One region of the Kocuria sp. UBA5001 genome, then DNA from elsewhere that is predicted to be linked to it. Evidence: predicted binding sites of a transcription regulator. Region 1 holds the regulator's gene; each other region holds the start of a gene.

Region 1 (7,261 bases):
CGCCTCCATGAGCCGCGGGATGGACTCGGGATCCATCATGTCGTGCAGCGCGTCGTAGAGCGGGCGCAGGTAGGGGTCGATCTTGTCGTTGAGCGAGCCCGGGAGGAAGCCCAGGCGCTCGCCGGCCTCCACCGCGGGGCGCGTGAGGATGATCCGGTTCACCTCCTTGGCCTGCAGCGCGCGCACGGCCTTGGCCATGGCCAGGTAGGTCTTGCCCGTGCCTGCCGGTCCGATTCCGAAGACCACGGTGTGCTCGTCGATCGCGTCCACGTACGTCTTCTGGTTCACCGTCTTGGGGCGGATGGTGCGGCCCCGGGTGGAGAGGATGCTCGTGGACAGTGCGCTCGCCGGGCGCACCTGCTGGGACTCGCGCATCATGCGGGCCACACGCAGCACGGTGCGCTCCGTGATCTCCGTGCCGCGCAGCGCCATCGCCAGCAGCTCCTCGAGCAGGGATGCCGCCAGCCGGGTGTCGAGCACGGGGCCCTCGAGGGCGACATCGAGGTCCCGCACGGTCATGCGCACGGCCGGGAACTCGCCCTCGAGGAGCCTCAGCGTCGAATCCGCCTGGCCCAGGCACCGCACGGCGGTGTCCCGGTCCGGCATGTGCACGGTCACACGGGTACTTTCACTGGGTGCAGCGGTCAGTGGTTTCATCCCCTCGGGTTGTTCTCTCATCGGGCACCAGCCTACCGGTCCCCTCCGACGCGCCGTCCGCCACGGTCCCGGGTTGCAATCGGGTAACGGTCCGCGCCACGGGCTCCCGGAGTTCGCGCGCACCCCCGCCGGTCGGTATCTTGTGAAGCCGTGAAATCATGCCGCCGGTGCCACACCGCGCGGTCCCACCCTCCAGGTTCTGTGTCGGAGAGGTGGGAACACGACGTCGCCGTGGCGCGGTCCCTGACCCCGCACCCGTCACCGAGGGCCCGGAGGAGGGCGAGCACCGCGTGAGACCGCGCCGCCGCGTACCACCGCGCACACCCCGCCGCTGGAGCCTCGCCGCGCTCGCTGTGGTCGCGTCCGTGGCGCTGGCCGGGTGCGGCACGGCCGCGGACCGCCCGGACGACAACTCCGCGGCCGCACCGGGAATCGGCGCGGCACCGGGCACCACGGACGAGGCGCTCGGCGGCGTGGCCACCGAGCAGGCCCCCATCTACTGGGTCGGCACGGGTGACCAGTCCGGCTACCTGTTCCGTGAGTTCCGCAACCCCGAGGACACGAGCACAGCGGACCCGGTGGCACGCGCCGCTGCCATGGTGACCCGTGCCACCCCCATGGACCCCGACTACCGCACGCTGTGGTCCCCCGTGAGCACGGTGGGAACCTCGGTGTCCCCGGACGGCATCATCACCGTGGACCTGCCCGCGGCGGCGTTCGGCACGCAGCTGTCCGAGAAGGACGCCCAGATGGCGCTGCAGCAGATGGTGTACACGGTCTCCGCGGCCGCCGTGACCGCGGGACTTTTGGACGCCTCCACCGCCAAGGAGGTCCGCATCCTGGTGGACGGGCGCACCGGGTTCTCGGCGTTCGGCTCCGTGGACCTCTCCGATCCGCTGACCCGCGACACGTCCCTGGCCGCGCCCGTGTGGCTCATCGACCCCCAGACGGACGCGGACCCCGGCAGTCCCCTGACCGTGTTCCTGCGCGTTCTGCCCGCGGTGCACGACGTCCGCTGGGAGGTCACGCAGGACGAGCGCACAGTGCGCAGCGGCACGGTCGCCGCGGCCTCCCCCGGCTCGGACCCCACTGTCGGCACCGAGCTGCGGACCACCATCGACCTGGACCCGGGCGAGTACACGGTGCGGGTCGCGGGAACAAACGACCAGGGCACCGTGCTCGTGGACGACCACGTGATCACCGTCGCTGCCACGCGCTGAGGCGCATCCGCCGTACGCGGGCGCGCGACGTCGTCGTCATGCCGTCCCGACGAGGCGCGGGTGGCGTCCCCGGCATGCTGCTCCCCCGAGATCCCGGGGTTCGTCCCACCCAGCCCCTCCCGCGGAGGGGGCGCTCAGCCCCAGAGGCCCAGGACAGAGTGCAGCGCGGCCAGGGCGGCCGGCCCGGCGGTGGCCGAGCGCATGACCGTGTCCCCGAGGCGCAGCGTGTGGGCCCCGGCCTCGGTGAGCAGCTGCGTCTCCGCATCGCTGATGCCGCCCTCCGGCCCGACCACCACGGCGATCCGGGTCCGCTCCCGCCAGGCGGTGACGTCGTGCCCGGACCACGCGGTGGAGGCGGTCTCGTGCAGCACGAGCCACAGGGTCTCCGTGTCCTCCGCCACGAGCCGCGCGAGGGCGGCGGTGTCCACCCACTGCTCCCGCCGCGGCCAGTGCGCGCGCCGGGACTGCTTGGCGGCCGCGCACAGGGTGGCGTCCCACTTGGCCATGGTCTTGGCGGCACGGTCCCCGCGCAGCCGCACGATGCTGCGCTCTGCCTGCCACGGGATCACGCAGTCCACACCGAGCTCGGTGGCGGTCTCCGCGGCCTGCAGGTCCCGGTCCCCTTTGGCCAGCGCCTGGACGAGCGTGAGGCGCGGCGCCGGCGGCTCCTCGTGCGCCACGGAGTCCACGGTGACGCTCATGCGGTCCTTCTCCCCCGCGACGAACGTGCACACCGCGCGGGTGCCGCGGCCGTCCACGAGGTCCAGGGACGCGCCCGCGCGCAGCCGGCGAACGGTCACGGCGTGACGGGCCTCGGGGCCGACGACGTCGAGGACCTCGCCGGGGTGCGCCCCGGTGAGGTCCTCGCGGTGGAAGACGGGATTCGTCACAGGTCGTTGAACCGGTCCCGCAGCCGGGAGAAGAACCCGCCGGAGTGGGAGGTGCTCACGGTGGTGCCGTCGTGGGCCTGCTCCTCGCGCAGCTCCGCCAGCCGTTCCACGAGTTCACGCTGCTCGCCGGTGAGGTCCCGAGGCGTCTCGACCTCGAAGTGCACCTGCAGGTCCCCGCGACCCTTGCCGCGCAGGTGGGTGACGCCGAGGTCGTCCAGCGTGATGGTGGCACCGGACTGGGTTCCGGGGACCACGTCCACGCTGCGCGTGCCGTCGAAAGTTTCCAGCGTCACGGTGGTGCCGAGTGCCGCGGCGGTCATGGGGATCCGCAGCCGCGCGTGCAGGTCGTCGCCCTCGCGCACGAACGTGGGGTCCGGGTCCACCTTCAGCTCCACGAAGAGGTCGCCGTTGGGTCCGCCGGCCGTGCCGGCCTCGCCCTGACCGCCCAGGCGGATCCGGTTGCCGGACTGGATGCCGGCGGGGATCTTCACCGTGAGGGGGCGGCGGTCGCGCACGCGGCCCTCGCCGTAACACTCGTGGCACGGGTGCTCGATCACGGTGCCGAAGCCGTTGCACTGCGAGCAGGGCGCCTGCGTGGTGACCATGCCCAGGATGGACTGCCGCTGGTACTGCATGTGGCCGGAGCCGTGGCACATGGTGCACGTGGTGGGGCTCGTGCCGGGCTGGCAGCACGTCCCCTCGCACGTGGGGCACGTGACCGCGGTGTCGACGGTGATGTCCTTCTCCACTCCGAAAACGGCGTCCTTCAGGGAGATGCGCACGTTGATCAGGGCGTCCTGGCCCTGTCGCGTGCGGGACTGGGGGCCCCGCTGGCCGCCGGAGCCCGCGCCCTGGAAGAACGTCTCAAAGATGTCCGAGAAGCCGAACCCGCTGCCGGGGAAGCCTCCGCCGAAGCCGGTGTCCGTGCCGTTCTCGTTGCCCGTGGCGTCGTACACGCGGCGCTTGTCCGGGTCCGACAGGACGTCGTTGGCGTGCGAGACGCGCTTGAACTCCTCGGCTGCCTCCGGCGAGGGGTTCACGTCCGGGTGCAGCTTGCGGGCCTTCTTGCGATAGGCGCGCTTGATCTCTTCGGCGCTGGCGTCACGGCTCACGCCGAGGGTTTCGTAGTGATCGCTCACGATGTCGTCGCTTCTGCTTTCGTCTCTGGGTCGGTGGTCTGTGCCGGGGCGGCGCCGGGTGGCGCGTCAGTCCCCGAGGTTCTTGGAGAGGTAGCGGGCCACGGCACGCACGGAGGCCATGGTGGTGGGGTAGTCCATGCGCGTGGGGCCCACGACGCCCACCTTGGAGGCGTCCTGCGGGCCGTAGCCGGTGGCCACCACGGCCGCCTCGGCCAGCGGGTCGTCGTACTGCTCGGAGCCGATCCGTACCGCGACGCCGCGCTCGTCCTGCTGCATCTCGGACAACAATCGCAGCAGTGTCACTTGTTCCTCAAGCGCCTCGAGCACCGGGGAGATGCTCTGGGGGAAGTCCCCGCTGAAGCGGGCGAGGTTGGCGGTGCCCGCCCTCACGAGGCGCTGGTCGTCCGAGGCGGCGGCCAGCACTGCCACGGTGTCGGCGACGGCGAGCGCGGCCTCGCGGACCGGGTCTTCCACGGTCTCGGGGAGCTCGGCGACCGCGGCCGGCACGGTCTCCAGTGCCTGACCCAGCACGCGCGCCAGGACGGCGGCGCGCAGCTCGAGCAGGGCGTCCTCGGCAACGGGCGCGGTGAGGGCAACCGTGCGCTGCACCACGCGGCCGCTCGTGGGGATGAGCACCACGAGCAGCGTGTTTCCGCCGACGTCCACGAGCTCCACGTGGCGCACCGTGATCCCGGTGCGCACCGGGTACTGGATGACGGCCACCTGGTGGGTCAGCTGGGCCAGCAGGCGCACGGTGCGCTCCATGGCATCGTCGATGTCGTGGGCGCCGCCCAGGAAGACCTGCACGGCACGGCGCTGCGCAGGCGTGAGGGGCTGCAGCGCGGCGATCTGGTCCACGAACACCCGGTAGCCGCGGTCCGTGGGGATCCGACCTGAACTGGTGTGGGGTGCCACAATGAGACCGTCCTCCTCGAGGGCGGCCATGTCGTTGCGCACGGTGGCGGAGGAGACGGGCAGCCGGTGGCGCTCCACGAGCGCCTTGGAGCCCACGGGCTCGCGGGAGTGGACGTAGTCCTCCACGATGGCCTGCAGGATCTTCGCCCTGCGCGGATGCTCCATGTCTCCCACCTCCCGCTCGCGGATGTCCTCGGGCGCCCGTGCGGCACCCGGTGAACCGGGCCGCGACCAATTTTGGCACTCGAATCGGCACAGTGCTAATTCCGTGAGTCTAGTGGCCCTGCCGCGGACCGGTCCTTTGGTACGCTCGCGGCTGATTCGTCACCCGCGAGCGAGGAGCACCCCCGTGAACACACCCGGCTGGGGCTGGGGCCCGCAGGACCTCGGCAGCCCCGAGGTCTCGCGCCGCTCCCCCGCGGCCCGCGGGCTGCCCGTGGAGTCCGGCATGGTGCTCGAGGACGTCGAGAGCGGGTGGGTGGGCGCCGTGGTGAGCGTGGAGGTCGTGGGCGGCATGCGCGTCGTGGGCCTGGAGGACCGCCACGGCCGAGTCAAGGCCTTCCCCCTCGGTCCCGGTTTCCTGCTTGACGGCGAGCCCGTCCGCCTCACCCCGCCCGCACCTCGCAGTGTCCCGGGCGGGCCCAGAATTACGCGCTCCGGCTCGGTGGCCGTGGAGAACCTGCGCGCCTCGGTGGCCAAGGAGTCCCGCGTGTGGGTCGAGGGCTACCACGACGCCGAGCTCGTGGCGAAGGTCTGGGGCCACGACCTCGCAGTCGAGGGGATCGTCGTGGAGCCGCTGCACGGCATCGACGACCTCCCCGCGGCCATCGCGGAGTTCCACCCCGGCCCGGGCCGTCGTCTCGGGATCCTCGTGGACCACCTGGTCAGCGGGTCCAAGGAGTCGCGGATCGCGGATCGGGCGCTGTCTGTGCCGGGTGCGCGGGGCAACGTGCAGATCCTGGGCCACCCCTACGTGGACATTTGGCAGGCGGTGAAGCCTGCAGCCCTGGGCATCCCCGCGTGGCCCGTGATCCCTCGCGGTGTGGACTGGAAGACCGGGATGGCCAAGGCCCTCGGTATGCCCCACCGCACTCCCCAGGATGTGGGGCGGGCGTGGCAGGCGATCCTCGCCCGCGTGGACAGCTACTCGGACCTGGAGCCCGCACTGCTGGGCCGGGTCGAGGAGCTCATCGACTTCCTCACCGCACCGGACGGCTACTGAGGGGTTTTGGCACGTGGGGCGCCGGATGTGCCGTGTGGGACCCGTTGTCCCGGCCGACGCGGTTGGCGCGGTGGCCCCGGGCTGCCGGTGGCGCGGCGGCGTCGTCCGACATATCCAGGCTCACACGTGATTCCAGACGCACCCCGGTCCGTTTCCAGGAGCGCACCGTAGAATAGTGGGCACCGGGACTCCGATCCACCCCGGTTCGGCTACCGCCCCTGAAAGGGACACCCACCCGTGACTGACGCTGCTCCCACCCCCGCTGCCCCCGCCGCCCGCGCCGCGGGTGAGACCCCGTTCGAGGCCGTGCCCGCCGAGGCCCAGCCCCTGGACGTGAACCAGGACCGCCAGTGGGCCACCGTCGCGCACCTGGGCGGCGTGGTCGGCGCGCTGCCCAGCTACGTGATCCACCGGGTGTTCGGGGACCGCGGCCCGTTCACCGCGCAGGAGTCCCGGGAGGCGCTGAACTTCACGCTGCTGCCGAGTGTCGTGGTGCTGGCAGGCATCGCGCTCTCTCTCGTACCCGTGATCGGCTGGATCTTCTCCGTGGTCGCCGCCGTGACCTGGCTGTGGCTGGCCATCGCCTCCGTGGTCGCGGGCGTGAAGGTCAACCGCGGCGAGCCGCACCAGTATCGCGGCAACACACACCTCTACGACCGGCTCACCACGTCCCGCGGCTGACGCCCGCGCCCACGACTCGCCTCGGGCCGCTCACCAGTCGAGCAGCCGGCGCGTCACGGCGTCGGCCATGAGCCGTCCCGCGTCCGTGAGCACGGCCGTGCCCCGCACTGCGGCAGCACCGTCCAGCCAGCCGTCGGCGATCAGCCCGGCCACCGCTTTCCGGCCCTCCGGCTGCAGCTGCGCGGTCTCCAGACCGTCGCGGATCCGGATGCCGAGCATCACGTCCTCCACGTAGCGCGTCTGCGCGTCCAGCGTCTCCCGGCCCGCCGCGGGTGAGACGCCCTGGCGGACCTTGTTCGTGTAGGGCAGGGGGTGCTTGAGGTTCCACCACCGCACGCCGTCGCTGTGGGAGTGCGCTCCGGGGCCGATGCCCCACCAGTCCTGGTTGCGCCAGTAGGCGAGGTTGTGCGCGCTGCGGTTCTCCAGCGCGCTGCGCCCGTGGGCGTCCCGGGACCAGTTGGAGACCTCGTACCACTCGAAACCCGCTTCGCGGAGCATCGCGTCCGCCAGCGTGTACTTCTCCGCCTGGTCGTCCGG
Region 2 (7,261 bases), on a different contig from region 1:
CACCGGTCCCGACGGCCGCGACGAGCTGGTCCCGCAGCAGCGGCGCCATGGTGCGCGTGTACTCCCAGGTGAGGTGGTGGGAGTCGATCCACAGGGCCACGTTGCCGATCACCGGCGCGCACACACCCTGCGGACAGATCAGAGGAGTGGGATCGATCCCGGCGAACCCGGGGATCGAGTCGAGGGACTGGGCGGGGTTCTCCGCCGCCAGCACGGCGTCGGCGGAGACCCTGCAGGACTCGTCGTCGCGGCCCTTCTCGGCCACGCACCGGGTGGGGTCGAAGTCCAGGCGGGGGTTGTCGCGGAATCCGACCACGGTGGTCCCCTGGGCGGTGAGCTCCCGTGTCAGGGCGTCGAGGCCGCTCACCACGCGCTCTGCCGGGCCGTCCGTGAGCTCCGCGCGCGTGGAGGTGGTCAGCACGGCATCTGGCTTCAGCTCCCGCAGGTAGTCCATGGCGGCCTCGTTGCCGTCCTTGCACGTGCTCGACTGCCCCTCCACGCCGAACCCGCACCCGGGCTGCAGGACGGAGATCAGCTGCCAGTTCTCCTCCTGCGCCACGGGGATCACGGCGCCCATGTACTGCTCCATGTGGGAGTTGCCGACGACGGCCACCACCTTGGTCGGGTTCTCCACCTTCTCGGTCTGGCGGCAGAATCCCTGGGCCTTCTTGTTCGCGCTCTTGTACTCACCGTCGCAGGCCTGCGGCAGGCCCACCCACTGGTCCTTCATGGATGCGGGCAGCGCGGGGGCATCCGGGTCCCCTGCGAACGCGTAGACCGGCTCGAGGACCCGTGCGCCGGGGTTGTTCAGCTCGGCCTGCGCCTGGAGCTGCGCGGTGCGGTGGCGCTCGACGACGGACCACGTGCCAGCGGCGACCAGCACCGTGCCCATGCACACCACGATCACCAGCGCGAGCCGCCAGTTCTTCGCCTCCGGCCACTTCCACCGCTTGAGCGGGTTCTCCACGAGCTTCGTCAGGAGCAGTGCCAGCAGAACGGACACGACCACGATCACCACGCCGGAGCGCGGCCCGGCCACCGGCCGGTCCCGGACCACCAGATAGGTGATCAGCAGGGGCCAGTGCACGAGGTACAGGGCGTAGGCGGCGTCGCCCAGCTTCACCACCGGGGCCCAGGAGAGGAACCGGTCGAGCCCGAGGGCCGAACCGGACTGTCCCGCAACGATGATCGCTGCGGCGGAGAGCAGTGGCCACAAGGCAATCCAGCCCGGGAACGCGCCCTGCACGTCCACGAGGATCCCCACCGACACCATGCTCACCAGTCCGCCCCACCCCAGGACCAGCCGCACCGCACGGGGAAGTTTCACGTAGGGAATGGCGAGCGCCACCAGGGACCCCAGGGCGAACTCCCACAACCGGGCCCTGGTGTCGAAGTACGTGAACTCCTGGTGCGCGGCCGTGGAGAGCATCGAGAAGGCCAGCGAGGACGCGAACACCAGCCCGAAGCACGCGGCCAGAACGGGGACGCTGCTGTGTCCCGTCCGGCGCTTGACCAGCCACGCCAGGCCGAAGATCAGCGGCCACAGCAGGAAGACCTGCCCCTGGACCGAGAGGGACCAGAAGTGCTGGAACGGCGAGGCCGAGGAGTGGTCCGCCGCGTAGTAGTCCACCGCGTTGAAGGCGAGCGTCCAGTTCTCGAAGTACAGGATCGAGGCCACGCCCTGGAAGCGGAAGTCCGCCACGTCCTGCGCGGGGTACAGCCACCACACGAGGAACAGTGTGGCCAGGATGACCACGGTCGCCAGCGGCAGCAGCCGCTTGAAGGTGTGCAGCCAGTAGCGGCCCAGCGCCAGAGGACGCCCGCCCTCGAGCTTGCGGACGAACGAGAGGGTCATGAAGAACGCGGAGATGAACAGGAAGATGTCCACACCACCCGAGACCCGGCCCATGAACACGTGGTAGAGGACCACCAGCACGACCGCCACGGCACGCAGTCCCTGCACCTCCGGGCGGAACCCGGAGTACCGCTGCACCCGTTGCGCGGAGGAGGATCCGGCAGCCCACCGGGGAAGCTGCCCCACCGGAAGCGGGGATGAACCGGCAATGGGATCCAAGGCTGGGGAAATGCGCATCCGGTCAGCCTAAACGCAACGGGGCGCACCGATCACATCGCACCCGGTTCCGCCCCGACCCGTCTCCGTGGGGGGGGGGGCAGCGCGCACGGCCTGCGGGTTGAGCCACCCGGTCGCGCGGGGGCAGAGGTCGAGCACCGTCGCCGGTGGCAGTACCACAAATGGCCGGCGGCCCACCCCTCGAAAGGGGTGGGCCGCCGGCCATTCGGCGATTTCCGGAAGGATCGGGAGGACTCAGTCCTCGTCGTCCTGCTTCTCCGCCACGAGCGTCTCGGTGGTGAGCACGAGCGCGGCGATGGACGCCGCGTTCTGCAGGGCGGAACGCGTGACCTTGACGGGGTCGATGATGCCCGCCGACAGCAGGTCCTCGTACTCCCCGGTCAGTGCGTTGTAGCCGTTGCCCGGCTCCATGTCCGCGACGCGGGCGGCCACGACGTTGCCGTCCTGGCCCGCGTTCTCCGCGATCCAGCGCAGCGGCTGGACCAGGGCGCGGCGCACGATGTTCACGGCGGTGGCGGCGTCCCCGCTGAGGCCGAGGTCCGTGCCGTCGAGCGTCTTGGAGGCGTGGACCAGGGCGGAGCCGCCGCCAGCCACGATGCCCTCTTCGAGCGCGGCACGCGTGGAGGACACCGCGTCCTCGATGCGGTGCTTGCGCTCCTTCTGCTCCACCTCGGTGGCGGCGCCGACCTTGATCACGGAGATGCCGCCGGCCAGGCGCGCGAGGCGCTCCTGGAGCTTCTCGCGGTCCCACTCGGAGTCCGTGCGGGCGATCTCCGCGCGGATCTCGGCCACGCGATCCGCGACGGCCTCGGAGGACCCGGCGCCGTCCACGAGCGTGGTCTGGTTCTTGGTGACCGTGATGCGGCGGGCACTGCCCAGCTGGGTCAGGTCCACGCCGTCGAGGGAGATGCCGAGCTCCGGGGTGATCACGGTGGCGTCCGTGAGCACCGCGAGGTCCTGCATGATCGCCTTGCGGCGGTCACCGAACCCGGGGGCCTTCAGGGCCACGACGTCCAGCGTGCCGCGCAGCTTGTTGACCACCAGGGTGGACAGGGCCTCACCCTCGACGTCCTCCGCGATGATGGTCAGCGGCTTCTTGGCCTGCAGCACCTTCTCCAGCACCGGCATGAGGTCCTGGATGGCGGAGATCTTTCCCTGGTACAGCAGTACGTAGGTGTCGTCCAGGACGGCTTCCTGGCGCTCCTGGTCCGTGATGAAGGACGGCGAGAGGTAGCCCTTGTCGAACTGCATGCCCTCGGTGACGTCCAGCTCCACCTCGGTGGAGGAGCCGTCCTCGATGGTGATGACGCCGTCCGTGCCCACGGTCTCGAAGGCGCGGGCGATCAGCTCGCCGATCTCCTCGGACTGCGCGGAGATGGCCGCCACGTGGGCCACGTCCTTGCCCTCGACTGGGCGGGCGTTGTCGAGCAGACGCTCGGACACGGCGGCCACCGCGGCCTCGACCCCGCGCTTGATGTCGCCCGGGGCGGCACCGGCGGCCACGTTGCGCAGACCCTCCTTGACGATGGCCTGGGCCAGCACGGTGGCGGTGGTGGTGCCGTCGCCGGCGACGTCGTTGGTCTTGGTGGCGACCTCCTTGGCCAGCTGCGCGCCGAGGTTCTCGTAGGGGTCCTCGAGCTCCACCTCACGGGCGATGGTCACGCCGTCGTTGGTGATGGTGGGCGCGCCCCACTTCTTGTCGAGGACGACGTTGCGGCCACGGGGGCCGAGGGTGACCTTGACGGTGTCCGCGAGGCGGTTGACGCCTGCCTCGAGCGCTTTGCGAGCGGTGTCGTTGAACACCAACTGCTTGGGCATGTGTGCTCCTTGGGAGAGAGAGGGAGAGGAAATGACGGCGCGGTGCCCGCGCTGCCCGTGCGGGCGGAAGCTCGGGCACCGCGCTCGAAAGACGTGGGGTGGTTACTTTTCGATGACGGCCAGCACGTCGCGCGCCGGGAGCACGAGGTACTCCTCGCCGTTGTACTTGACCTCGGTTCCGCCGTACTTGGAGAAGATGACCAGGTCACCCTCCTTGACGTCCACGGGGATGCGGTTTCCCTTGTCGTCCACGCGGCCCGGGCCCACGGCAAGGACGGTGCCCTCCTGGGGCTTCTCCTTGGCGGTGTCCGGGATGACCAGACCGGAAGCGGTGGTCTGTTCAGCGGCCAGCGGCTGAACCACGATGCGATCCTCGAGGGGCTTGATGGAGACCGACACGATCTCTCCCTTTCTTCTAGGCGTGTGAGACGGTGTGCGCCCGCGCGGTGTCGTGGGGTCCCACGACGGCGAGCGCCACAGGCCAGTTGGCGTGCCAACCGTCGTCGCGGTGCCGATTGAGCGCCTGGCCTTTTAGCACCCTCACTACGAGAGTGCCAACAATTACTGTAGGGAGGCCGCCCGCGCCCGGTCAAGGCGGCGGCGCGCCGCTCCCCTGTGGGCTGAAAGCTGGCCGACCCCGCCGCTCGCGCGGTTGCGCGCACGGGTCTCAGTAGTAGACCGCGAGCCTGCCGCTGGGCCCGTCGTGGCACGTCACCGGGGTCTCGAAGACCCGGGTGAGGGTCTCGTCCGTCATGATCTCCTCGGGCGTCCCGAACTCCACGACCTTGCCCTCCTTCACGGCGCAGATCCAGTCCGAGTAGTGGCTCGCGAAGTTGACGTCGTGCAGCACTATCAGCACGGTGCGCCCCAGCTCGTCCGCTACACGACGCAGGTGGTGCATCATGTGCACCGAGTGGCGCATGTCCAGATTGTTGAGCGGTTCGTCGAGCAGCAGGTAGTCGGTCTCCTGGCACAGCACCATGGCCACGTAGGCGCGCTGGCGCTGGCCACCGGAGAGCTGGTCGAGGTAGCGGTTCTGCAGGGAGCCGAGGTCGAAGAACTCGATGGACTCGGAGATGATCCGCTCGTCCTCCCGGTTGATCCGTCCCCGCGTGTAGGGGAAGCGCCCGAGCGCCACCAGCTGGCGGACCGTGAGGCGCGCGGTGAAGTGGTTCTCCTGCCGCAGCGTGGAGACCACCGTGGCCAGTTTGCGAGGGTGCGTCGTCGTCACGTCGTGACCGCCGATCACCACGGTCCCGGCATCCGGGCCCAGCAGCCGGCCCATCATCGTCAGCAGCGTGGACTTGCCCGCCCCGTTGGGCCCCACCAGCGCGGTGACTCCCCCGGGCGGGATCTCGAGGTCCACCGGCCCGATGGACGTCCCGGACCCGTAGTCCTTGAACAGCTTGCCCAGCTGGATCACAGCCGACCCCTCCTCAGGATCACCACGAGGAACACGGTGCCACCCACCAGTTCGATGATGATGGACACCGCCCCCTCTGCGTAGAACACGTTCTTCAACAGGAAATAGGCGCCCGCGAGCACCGCGAAGCCGATCAGCACGGCCATGGGGAACACGTACCGATGGTCGTAGGTGTCCGAGAACTGGTAGGCGAGGATCGCCACCAGGAAGCCCAGGAACGTCATGGGCCCGATCACGGACGTGGAGACGGCCATCAGGACGGAGACCCAGAACAGCGTGAGCATCAGTTCCCTGCGGTGCTTCAGGCCGAGGTTCGTGGTGACGTCCTTGCCCAGCGACAGGATGTTGAGCTTGCGCGAGTGCAGGTACAGGGCCACGGTCGCGAGGGCGCACAGGGGCACGGCGAGCAGGAAGTAGCTCGCGTCCGCGTTGGACACCGAGCCGAACAGCCGCGCGCTGAGCACGTCGAAGTCGCTCGGGGCGAGCAGCCGCTGCATGAACGTGGAAACGGAGCCCAGGCCACCGCCCAGCACGATGCCGATCAGCAGCATGATCTGCACGTTGCCGTACTTACCGGAGAGTAGCCAGCCGTAGAGTCCCAGCGCGAAGAGCACCATGAGGCCCACCTGCATCGCGTACTGCGGCAGGCCCTGGATCGCGGTGACGCCGACGGCTCCCAGGAAGTAGACGACGGAGGTCTGGATCAGGACGTAGAGGGACTCGAACCCCATGATCGACGGTGTGATGATCCGGTTGTTAGCGGCCGTCTGGAACGCCACCGTGGCCATGGCCTGGCTCACCGCCACGATCGCGATCACCACCACGCTCGTGGCACGGGACTCGGCGATGCGCCAGAAGCCCCTGGTGCCGAACGGCAGGGGGTTGTCCCACGCGAGGATTCCGAGGCAGAAGGCCAGACCCACAAGCAGCAGGCAGACCAGGGCGATCCAGTAGCGTCGCCGGTGGGCCGGGGAGATGAAGGCCGCGAAGCCCTCGCGGGCGGTGTCGTGGTGCAGTGCGGGGGGCACCGCGGCGTCGTGCGTGGCGGTGTCAGGCATGGCGGCGGCTCCGGAGCAGCAGGGCGATGAACACCGCGGCGCCCACGACCCCCAGGATCAGGGAGACGGGCACCTCGAACGGCATGATGATCGTGCGCCCGATCAGGTCGCACACCGTGACCAGCCCAACACCCAGCAGGCACACCCACGGGAGGTTGGAGCGCAGGTCGTCGCCGCGGAAGAGGGAGACGACGTTGGGGACGATCAGTCCCAAAAACGGCATGTTGCCCACGACCACGGTGACCACGCCGGTGGCCACGGCCACGAGCCCGGTGCCCGCCAGGATGATCCGGTTGTAGTTCAGACCCACGTTGGTGGCGACGTCCTCGCCGAGCCCGGCCACGGTGAGCCGGTCTGCGGTGATGAACACCAGCACCGCCACGACGGCGACGATCCACAGTGCCTCGTACTGGCCCTTGAGCACAGAGGTGAAGCTGCCCGCGAACCAGACACCCAGGTTCTGCAGCCGGTCCGTGACGAGCGCCAGGTAGGTGGAGATGGACCCGACCACCGCACCGAGCATGATGCCCACGATCGGCACGATCAGCGACGAGCGCAGGGTGACTCTGCGCAGGAACGCGAAGAAGACCATGGTGCCCAGGAACGCGGCGATGATCGCACCGACCATGCGCACGGTCAGGGACGCGTCCGGGAAGAGGATCATCATGACCAGCAGCCCCAGCCCGGCCCACTCGGTGGTGCCCGTGGTCGTGGGCTCCACGAACCGGTTCTGGGTCAGCAGCTGCATGACCAGTCCGGACATGGCCATGGCCGCGCCGGCCAGGACGAGGGCGATCGTGCGCGGGATGCGGGTCAGCGCGAGGAAACGGCTGCCGCCGCCCCCGTCGCCGAGGTCCGCGACCCCCGTGA
Region 3 (7,261 bases), on a different contig from region 1:
TGAGGACGTCCGAGGCCAGCGCATCCACGAACGCCGTGCCGTAGAGGTCGTCCAGCTCGTGGCGGGAGAGCTCGGGAGGGGGCATGTGGGCCACGGTCTCGCGATCCTCGCCGCGCAGGTCGTAGACATACCCGCCGTTGCCGTAGCCGTAGCGCACCGCGTTGACCTGCATGCCGAGCCCGTCCAGCATCGAGCGGATCAGGGCGCCCAGCTCACCGCCGAACGGACCGCTCACGGACACGTTCGCCCCGAGCGAGCTGGCCATGCGCGCCACCCACAGGCCCTGCCCGCCAGGGTGCATGTGCACGTCCGACTCGTGCGGGCTGCGGTTGCGGTACGCCGCCGGCTCCGTGATCTCGGTGATCAGCAACGGAGTGGGCACCAGCACGGACAGGCGCGGTTTCTGGGGGCTGCGGGTCTCGGTCACGAACGAAAGCTACAGGAGAGGGCCGCTGGTGAACAGCACATCAAGGTGCCACCATGGTGGGATGAATGCCACCGCACCGATTCGCATCGTGGAGGGACAGGCCGCCAGTGAGCACACGCTCAAGGCCCTGAGTTCCTACTTCAGCGAGCTGGACAACAGGATCGACGGCGGCTTCGACCCGGAGCTCACCGAGGTCACCCGCCCCGAGGACGTCACCCCGCCGCACGGCGACTTCTTCCTCATGACGGACCTGGTCACCGGCTCCGTGATCGCGTGCGGGGCCGTCCGCAGGATCGACGACGAGCGCGTGGAGCTGCGTCGGATCTGGGTCACCCCCGAGCACCGCGGGCAGGGCCACGCCCGCACCCTGGTGCGCGCCCTGGAGAACAAGGCGCGCTCCTTCGGTGCCACCACCGCTGTGGTCTCCCTCAACCCGGAGATGACCGAGGGCGTCGCGATGTTCCGCAACCGCGGCTACGAGTCGGTGGAGTCCTTCCACGACGCCACCACGGCCTCGGTGTTCCTGGCGCGGCAGCTCTAGCGCCGCGGCCGGTCCCCCGGTGCGGCCGGTCTGACATCTGAGGTGTAGAAGTACCCGGATTCTGTGCCGCTGGGCCGTCATCTCTACACCTCAGATTCGCGGGGTCCCGCGCCGGTGACGACGACGCCGCTCGCCCCCCGAGCGCGCGAGGCTCAGGACCGCGCGTCCCGCGTCTTCTTCTCGTTCGCCTTCTCGATGGCCGCCACCAGCTCGTCCTTGCTCATCTCCGAGCGCCCCTGGACGTCCAGCTCCTGAGCGATCCCGTAGAGGTGCTCCTTCGTGGCGTTCGCATCCACTCCCCCGGCGGTGTCCTCGGAGTTCAGCCCGCCCTTCTCCGCGCTCACGTCCGAGGGGCCGTTCTCCTCCTTGGGCTCCCAGCGGTCCCCGACCTTCTCGTGGGTGTGCTTCACGGCGGCCCACGCAGTGCGGGCGGCCCGGGCGTCGTCGTCGTACTCGTCCTGCGCGGCGTCGTAGGTCTGCGCGAACGTGTCCTGCGCCTTCTCGTCCGAGCGCCGCAGCGTGGACGGGATCTCGTCCTGGATCGCGTGGCCGTTCTTCTTCGCCTTGGGCACCGCTGCCTCCTGGGTCCGTGCCGGAATGGTGGGCACCTCCGATCCTAGGGACGACGACGCCGCCCGCCCCACCCTTTCGGGTCCCCCTGCGGAGTTCTCTGGGCACTTGTGCGCCTTGAGCTGAATCCGCTCAACTTTGCTGCGCAGGGTCTTGGCACTCGCTTGGGGTGAGTGCTATCTTTTCAGTAGTTGAGTCACAGGGACTCAAGAAACGTGAAGGCTCCACTCCCAGGGGATGAACAGGACGGCGGGGCACCTCACGGTGGCACCACGCATGCAAGGAGCAGACATCATGGCTACTTTCGATCCGTTCTCCGAGGTCCAGAACTTCGCCAACCAGGTCCTCTCCAGCCGCAACGGGCTGGAGCAGATGCCCATGGACCTCTACCGCCAGGGTTCCGACTACTTCCTCGCGGCTGACCTTCCGGGCATCGACCCGTCCAGCGTGGACGTGGACGTGGACGGCCAGCTGCTGACCATCCGCGCTCAGCGCCGCCTGCCCTCCGCAGAGAAGGACACCAAGTGGATCGTGCGGGAGCGCCGCAACCACTCCTTCGTGCGCCAGCTGAACCTGGGTCAGGGCATCGACACCGAGAACATCACCGCCGCCTACGACAACGGCGTGCTCACGGTGCGCATCCCCGTCTCCCCCAAGTCCCAGCCGCGCAAGATCCAGGTGGCCACCGGCCAGAACCAGGACAACGTGGTGCTGGAGCACGGCGGGAAGTCCGAGAAGTCCGACGAGAAGAAGGACTCCGAGAACTGACGGCACCACGGTTCGACATCATGACGGTCTGACGGCGTCCCGTCATGACGGTCATGCGACCACGGCGAACGGGCCCGCGGGAGAGATCCTGCGGGCCCGTCGTCGTACCCGGGGGGCCGCGAGTGGACGGTGCCGGTAGCAGCGCGGAAGGTGCGGCCGCGGCAGGGACGGACGGAGCGGCGTCGTCGTGCCCCGCACGCAGGACCCCCGCGACGACGCAGCCCGGGACCCGGCCCGCGCCCCACCTCACCCGGCGAAGAAGAACCTCGTGAGGTGGAAGAACACCGGGGCGGCGAAGATCAGGGAGTCCATGCGGTCCAGGATGCCGCCGTGGCCGGGGATGAGCGTGCCGAAGTCCTTGATCCCGCGGTCCCGCTTGAGGCTGCTCATCACCAGGCCGCCCGCGAATCCGAGGAGGCACGAGAGCAGAGCCAGCACGGCGGCTTGCCACGGGGTGAACGGGGTGAGCCACCACAGGGCGGCACCGAGCGCCGTCGCCGAGAGGATCCCTCCGACGAACCCCTCCCACGTCTTGTTGGGACTCACGGTGGGTGCGATCCTGTGCCGCCCCACAGTATTGCCCCAGAGGTACTGGAGCACGTCCGAGCCCTGCACCACGACCACCAGGAACAGCAGCAGCGCCCCGGCCTCCGGCCCGCCGGATCCCACCGGGGAGCCGTCCGCCGCAGCCTTGCCGTCCCGGAACACCACGGGCAGCTGGAGCACCGCGGGCAGGTAGCTCAGCGCGTAGACGCACACCATGAGCCCCCACTGGCTCAGCGCGGCCCTGTGGAGGAAGGACTCCGTGCGCCCGGACAGGGCCAGCAGCACGGGCAGGAACAGGAACACGTAGACGGGGATGAAGATGGCGTACATCCCGTACCAGTGCTGCCACAGGAACCAGAAGTGCAGGGGGCTGAGCACGGCCATGATCCACACCATGACCCGCTGGTCCCGTTCCCCTCGCGGCATCAGGTCCGCGAACTCGCGCATGGCCACCAGCGAGAGCGCCAGGAACAGCAGCACCACCGCAGTCTCGCCGAGCGCCAGGGCGCCCACGAGCACACCCACCATGAGCCACCACGCGACGATCCGCTGCCGCACGTTCACGAGCGTGGTCCGCAGCCCGTCCGAGCGGGTGCGGCGGTACATCACCTCGGCCGCGAGCGTGGCCAGCACCAGGACCACGAGCAGTCCGAGCACCAGGCGCCAGCTCTGCGGGCCGAGCAGGCCGATGGTCGTCACGGCCTAGCCCCGGGCCCGCAGCTCGCGGGAGATCGCGCCCAGCCGGGAGGCCACGGTGAGCGCACTGCCCAGCGCCACCACCAGGAGCGTGAGCCACAGGACGATCCCGGGCTGCCACCCCAGCAGCGGCTCGACGAGGCTCAGCAGGATGCCTCCCATGAGCACCCACATGCGCCGCTGCTTGGGCAGCACGCCCCCGAACTGCTGCGCGCACCCCGCGCTCACGCCGAGCGTCCGCACGTAGGCGGTCAGCACGGCGAGGCTGCCGGCGAGCCAGCCGAGGGTCACGCCTCCCGTCACGGACGACGCCGCCCAGCCCGCCCCCGCGAGCAGCGCGAGGTCCGAGACACGGTCCGGCACCTCGTTGTACAGCTCCCCGGTGGGGGTCCGCAGACCGCCCTCGACGGCGAGCATCCCGTCCAGCATGTTGCACAGCAGCCGCAGCGGGATGCAGAGAGCGGCGAGCAGCAGCGCGACCGCGCGCAGTGCGCCGTCCGCGTGGCCCGCCACGACCAGGAAGCCGCAGCCCACGAGTGCTGTGACCACCGACGCCACGGACACGTGGTTGGGGCGGATGCCGGCGCGCTGCAGGGTCGAGGCGGCAGCGGTCGCCCATCCGGCGGTGCGCTGGGGAATGGGGCGGCGCAGGGGGCCGGTGGGGGACATGTCGCTCCTCGTCTCATGGGTTCCTCATGCATTTTCACAGAATTTGCGCCCTGTGGATACGAGGCAACAGTGACACGGCGGGCGGCCCGGTGGGATTGGATGTCCACAGGACAGCATTCGACACCGCTGAGGAGCGTGCCATGGACAGGACGTCTGGTCGTCGCAGGGACCACGTGGTCGCCGGACTCTGGGGTTTCGCGGAGGCCACGGGGTTCTTCGTGGTGCCGGACATGTGGATCTCCGCGCTGGCCGTGAAGAACCTCCGGCGGGGACTGGCGAGCACCGTCTCCGCGACGGCCGGGGCCGTGGTGGGCGGGGCGCTCATGCACCGCTGGGGCGGGCGAGTTCTGGCGGGGCGCTCGGCCTGGCTGCTGACCCGGCTGCCCGCCGTCTCTCCCGCGATGCTGGAACGGGTGGAGCGGGAGATGGCCTCGCACGGATTCGCCGCCGTGCTCCTGGGTCCGCTGCGGGGTACCCCGTACAAGCTCTACGCGCGGACGGCCGGGCTGCGCGGGGACCCGCTGCCCGCGTTCCTGGCGTGGTCGGTTCCCGCCCGTGCGCCGCGGTTCGTGGTGGTCACGACGGCGGTCGGCGCGCTCTCCGCCCTGCTCCGGTCTCTGCGTCCCCACGCCCCGGGAGGGGTGCGCTGGGCGATCTTCACCGCCGGGTGGACCGCGTTCTACGCGTGGTACTTCCGCACGGTGGGCCGGGACTGAGTGGGTCTACGCGCGGGAGGGGCGCGGCTGACTGCGGCTCACCGCGGCTGACCGCTGCTTTCTCTGGCTGGCGCACCCGGGGACGACGACTCCGCGTCACGCCACGTAGCGCGCCCGCACCTCCTCCGGCAGCATCCCGCCACCGGTCAGCCACGCCATGTGGGTGATGTTCTCCGGTGCGGCACCGAAGGGCTCGCCCTCCTCCGAGACCCGCCGGATCGACTCCAGAGCAGCCGCGGCGGACGGCTCCACCACCATGCCCTCAGCCCTGTGCAGTGCCCTGACCTGCACGGACATCTGCTCGTCGGTCGCAGTGACGTAGCCGTCCACCAGCCTCTGGACCGCGCGCCCCACGAAGCCGGAGGGCCTGCCCACGGCCAGCCCGTCCGCAATGGTCCGGGTGCTCAGACCAAGCTCCGCCACGGATATCCCGTCGTGCCGGCCGGTGCGCACGCCCAGCAGCATGCACGGGGCCTGCGTGGGCTCCACAAACACGCAGTGCACGGCGTCACCGAACTCACGTTTGAGCCCGTAGGCCACGCCTCCCGGCGCACCGCCGATCCCGCAGGGCAGGTGCACCACCAGCGGGTGCTCGCTGTCCGCCGCAACACCCTGTTCTCGCAGCTGCGAGGCAACGCGGGCCCCCGCTACCGCATACCCCGCGAAGAGGCTCAGGGAGTGCTCGTCATCCACGAAGTGCACGGTCTCGTCCTGCTCCGCGGCGGCGCGTCCGGCGGCCACGGCCTCGGTGTAGTCGGTGACGTGCTCCACCACCTCCACGCCCCGGGAGCGCAGGAGGTCCTTCTTCCACTGCTGCGCGTGCGTGGACATGTGCACGGTGGCCTGCAGTCCCAGCGCGGAGGAGATGATCCCGATGGACATCCCCAGGTTGCCGGTGGAGCCCACCACCACGCGGTGCCCACCCATGAGCTTCCGGAAGGGCGCGGTGGCGAAGACGGAGTAGTCCACGTCTTCCCCAGCAGCTGTGAAGTGGGAGGGGGACGACAGGGCCAGCAGCCCGTGCCCGACGGCGAGCGCCTCCGCGTACTGCAGCACCTCGTGCACCCCGCCGCGGGCCTTGACGGAGCCGCTCACGGGGAGGATGTCGTCCCGTTTGAGCAGCACGCGCCCGACCGCAGGGGCCTGGTCTGCGCGCCACGCGGGAGCCGCGTGCAGGGGCGACTCGATGAGTCCACTGGCGGCAGCGGTGTCCGGGAACGTCGCGGCGATCCACGGCCGGAACCGTTCCAGCCGCGCGGCGGCGTCGGCCACGATGGATGGGTCCACGCCGGAGGCGGCGAGACCGCGGATGGTGTCCGAGGCGGCGTCGTTCCACCAGGTCACGGGCTCCTCGCGGGCGAGCCGGGAGACGAGCGGATCGGCGAGCAGAGCGGCGTCGGGCTCCGGGGAAGCGGCGGGCGGGGTGACTCCGGAGTTCGTCATGACCTCATCATGTCGCGCCGGGCCAGCTCCCGGTACTGCGACGCCAGGCGCACCGGTGCGTTGGGTGCGCCGAAGCCCTCGTAGCCGTCGAAACGCTGCACCACCTCCACGAACACCTCCCCGAGCGTGGGCGTGTAGAAGTGCAGGAACTCGCCGGTCTCGTCCCGGTCGTAGAGCAGACCGTTGGACTCGAGCGTCCCCACGAAGTCGGCGTCCAGGTCGAAGCGGGCCACGAGGTCCTCGTAGTAGTTGGTGGGGACCGGCAGGAAGGCGAGGCCGCGGCGTCGTGCCCGCTGGGCCACGGCCACGATGTCCGAGCAGGCGAGCGCGATGTGCTCCGGGTACGCCGCCCCCGTGAAGGCGACCTGCTCGGCAGCCATGGGCGCCACGTTGAGGGGGATACGCACGACGCCGCCCGCCGAGCGCATGACCTGTGAGCGCACGAGCCCGGAGGGGCCCGCCACATCCTGGGACGGCGCGGGGTGCAGGTCCAGCAGGGAGGTGAGGAACAGGACGGCCTCGTCGTAGTGCTGCCACGGCTGGGCGAGGTTCACGTGGTCCACCCCCGTGAGCAGGGACGCCGGGGCGTCGTCCTGCGGGTCCGCGCCGAACTCCGCGAGCCACGGGGGCACGCCCTGCTCGCCGCAGGGCCCGAAGAAGATCTCGGTGCCGTCCGGGGCGACGACGCCGTGCAGCACGGTCTCGTCCGGCAGCTGGGCGCGGTCCACGGTCTGGGCGAGCAGCCTCTCGGCGCGGTACGCGGCGACGTCCGGGTCCGTGACCTGGAAGCCGAGCGCCGCGAGCCGCGTGGGCTGGGCCGTGGCGCGGGGGTCCTCCGAGACCACGATCCGCACGGGGCCCTGCGTCCACGCCTGCACCGAGTCC

What was found. Region 1 encodes HrcA, which represses chaperone genes, less so after heat shock. Its sites were predicted from a motif close to TTNGCACTCGNNNNNNNCGAGTGCNAA; they were not measured.
Region 2: a site for HrcA is predicted at 4,442-4,468, ahead of groES (co-chaperone GroES). Genes of this name have one in related genera too.
Region 3: a site for HrcA is predicted at 1,692-1,718, ahead of B3G12_RS02090 (Hsp20/alpha crystallin family protein). Genes of this name have one in related genera too.

Annotation. Positions count from the first base shown of each region.
Region 1 is NZ_DGYR01000012.1:130,782-138,042, reverse strand. Features, by position in the region: gene B3G12_RS07750 (PhoH family protein) at 1-657, opposite strand, end outside; gene B3G12_RS07745 (GerMN domain-containing protein) at 948-1,877, shown strand; gene B3G12_RS07740 (16S rRNA (uracil(1498)-N(3))-methyltransferase) at 2,012-2,767, opposite strand; gene dnaJ (molecular chaperone DnaJ) at 2,764-3,906, opposite strand; gene hrcA (heat-inducible transcriptional repressor HrcA) at 3,973-4,986, opposite strand; gene B3G12_RS07725 (DUF3097 family protein) at 5,171-6,043, shown strand; gene B3G12_RS07720 (DUF4870 domain-containing protein) at 6,281-6,724, shown strand; gene hemW (radical SAM family heme chaperone HemW) at 6,755-7,261, opposite strand, start outside.
Region 2 is NZ_DGYR01000009.1:290,028-297,288, reverse strand. Features, by position in the region: gene B3G12_RS05345 (acyltransferase family protein) at 1-2,092, opposite strand, end outside; gene groL (chaperonin GroEL) at 2,327-3,910, opposite strand; gene groES (co-chaperone GroES) at 4,013-4,309, opposite strand; gene B3G12_RS05330 (ABC transporter ATP-binding protein) at 4,578-5,333, opposite strand; gene B3G12_RS05325 (iron chelate uptake ABC transporter family permease subunit) at 5,330-6,391, opposite strand; gene B3G12_RS05320 (ABC transporter permease) at 6,384-7,261, opposite strand, start outside.
Region 3 is NZ_DGYR01000002.1:94,389-101,649, reverse strand. Features, by position in the region: gene B3G12_RS02105 (1-phosphofructokinase family hexose kinase) at 1-427, opposite strand, end outside; gene B3G12_RS02100 (GNAT family N-acetyltransferase) at 489-968, shown strand; gene B3G12_RS02095 (ChaB family protein) at 1,121-1,540, opposite strand; gene B3G12_RS02090 (Hsp20/alpha crystallin family protein) at 1,833-2,306, shown strand; gene B3G12_RS02085 (phosphatidate cytidylyltransferase) at 2,553-3,551, opposite strand; gene B3G12_RS02080 (CDP-alcohol phosphatidyltransferase family protein) at 3,555-4,217, opposite strand; gene B3G12_RS02075 (hypothetical protein) at 4,358-4,933, shown strand; gene B3G12_RS02070 (D-serine ammonia-lyase) at 5,030-6,376, opposite strand; gene B3G12_RS02065 (bifunctional sugar phosphate isomerase/epimerase/4-hydroxyphenylpyruvate dioxygenase family protein) at 6,373-7,261, opposite strand, start outside.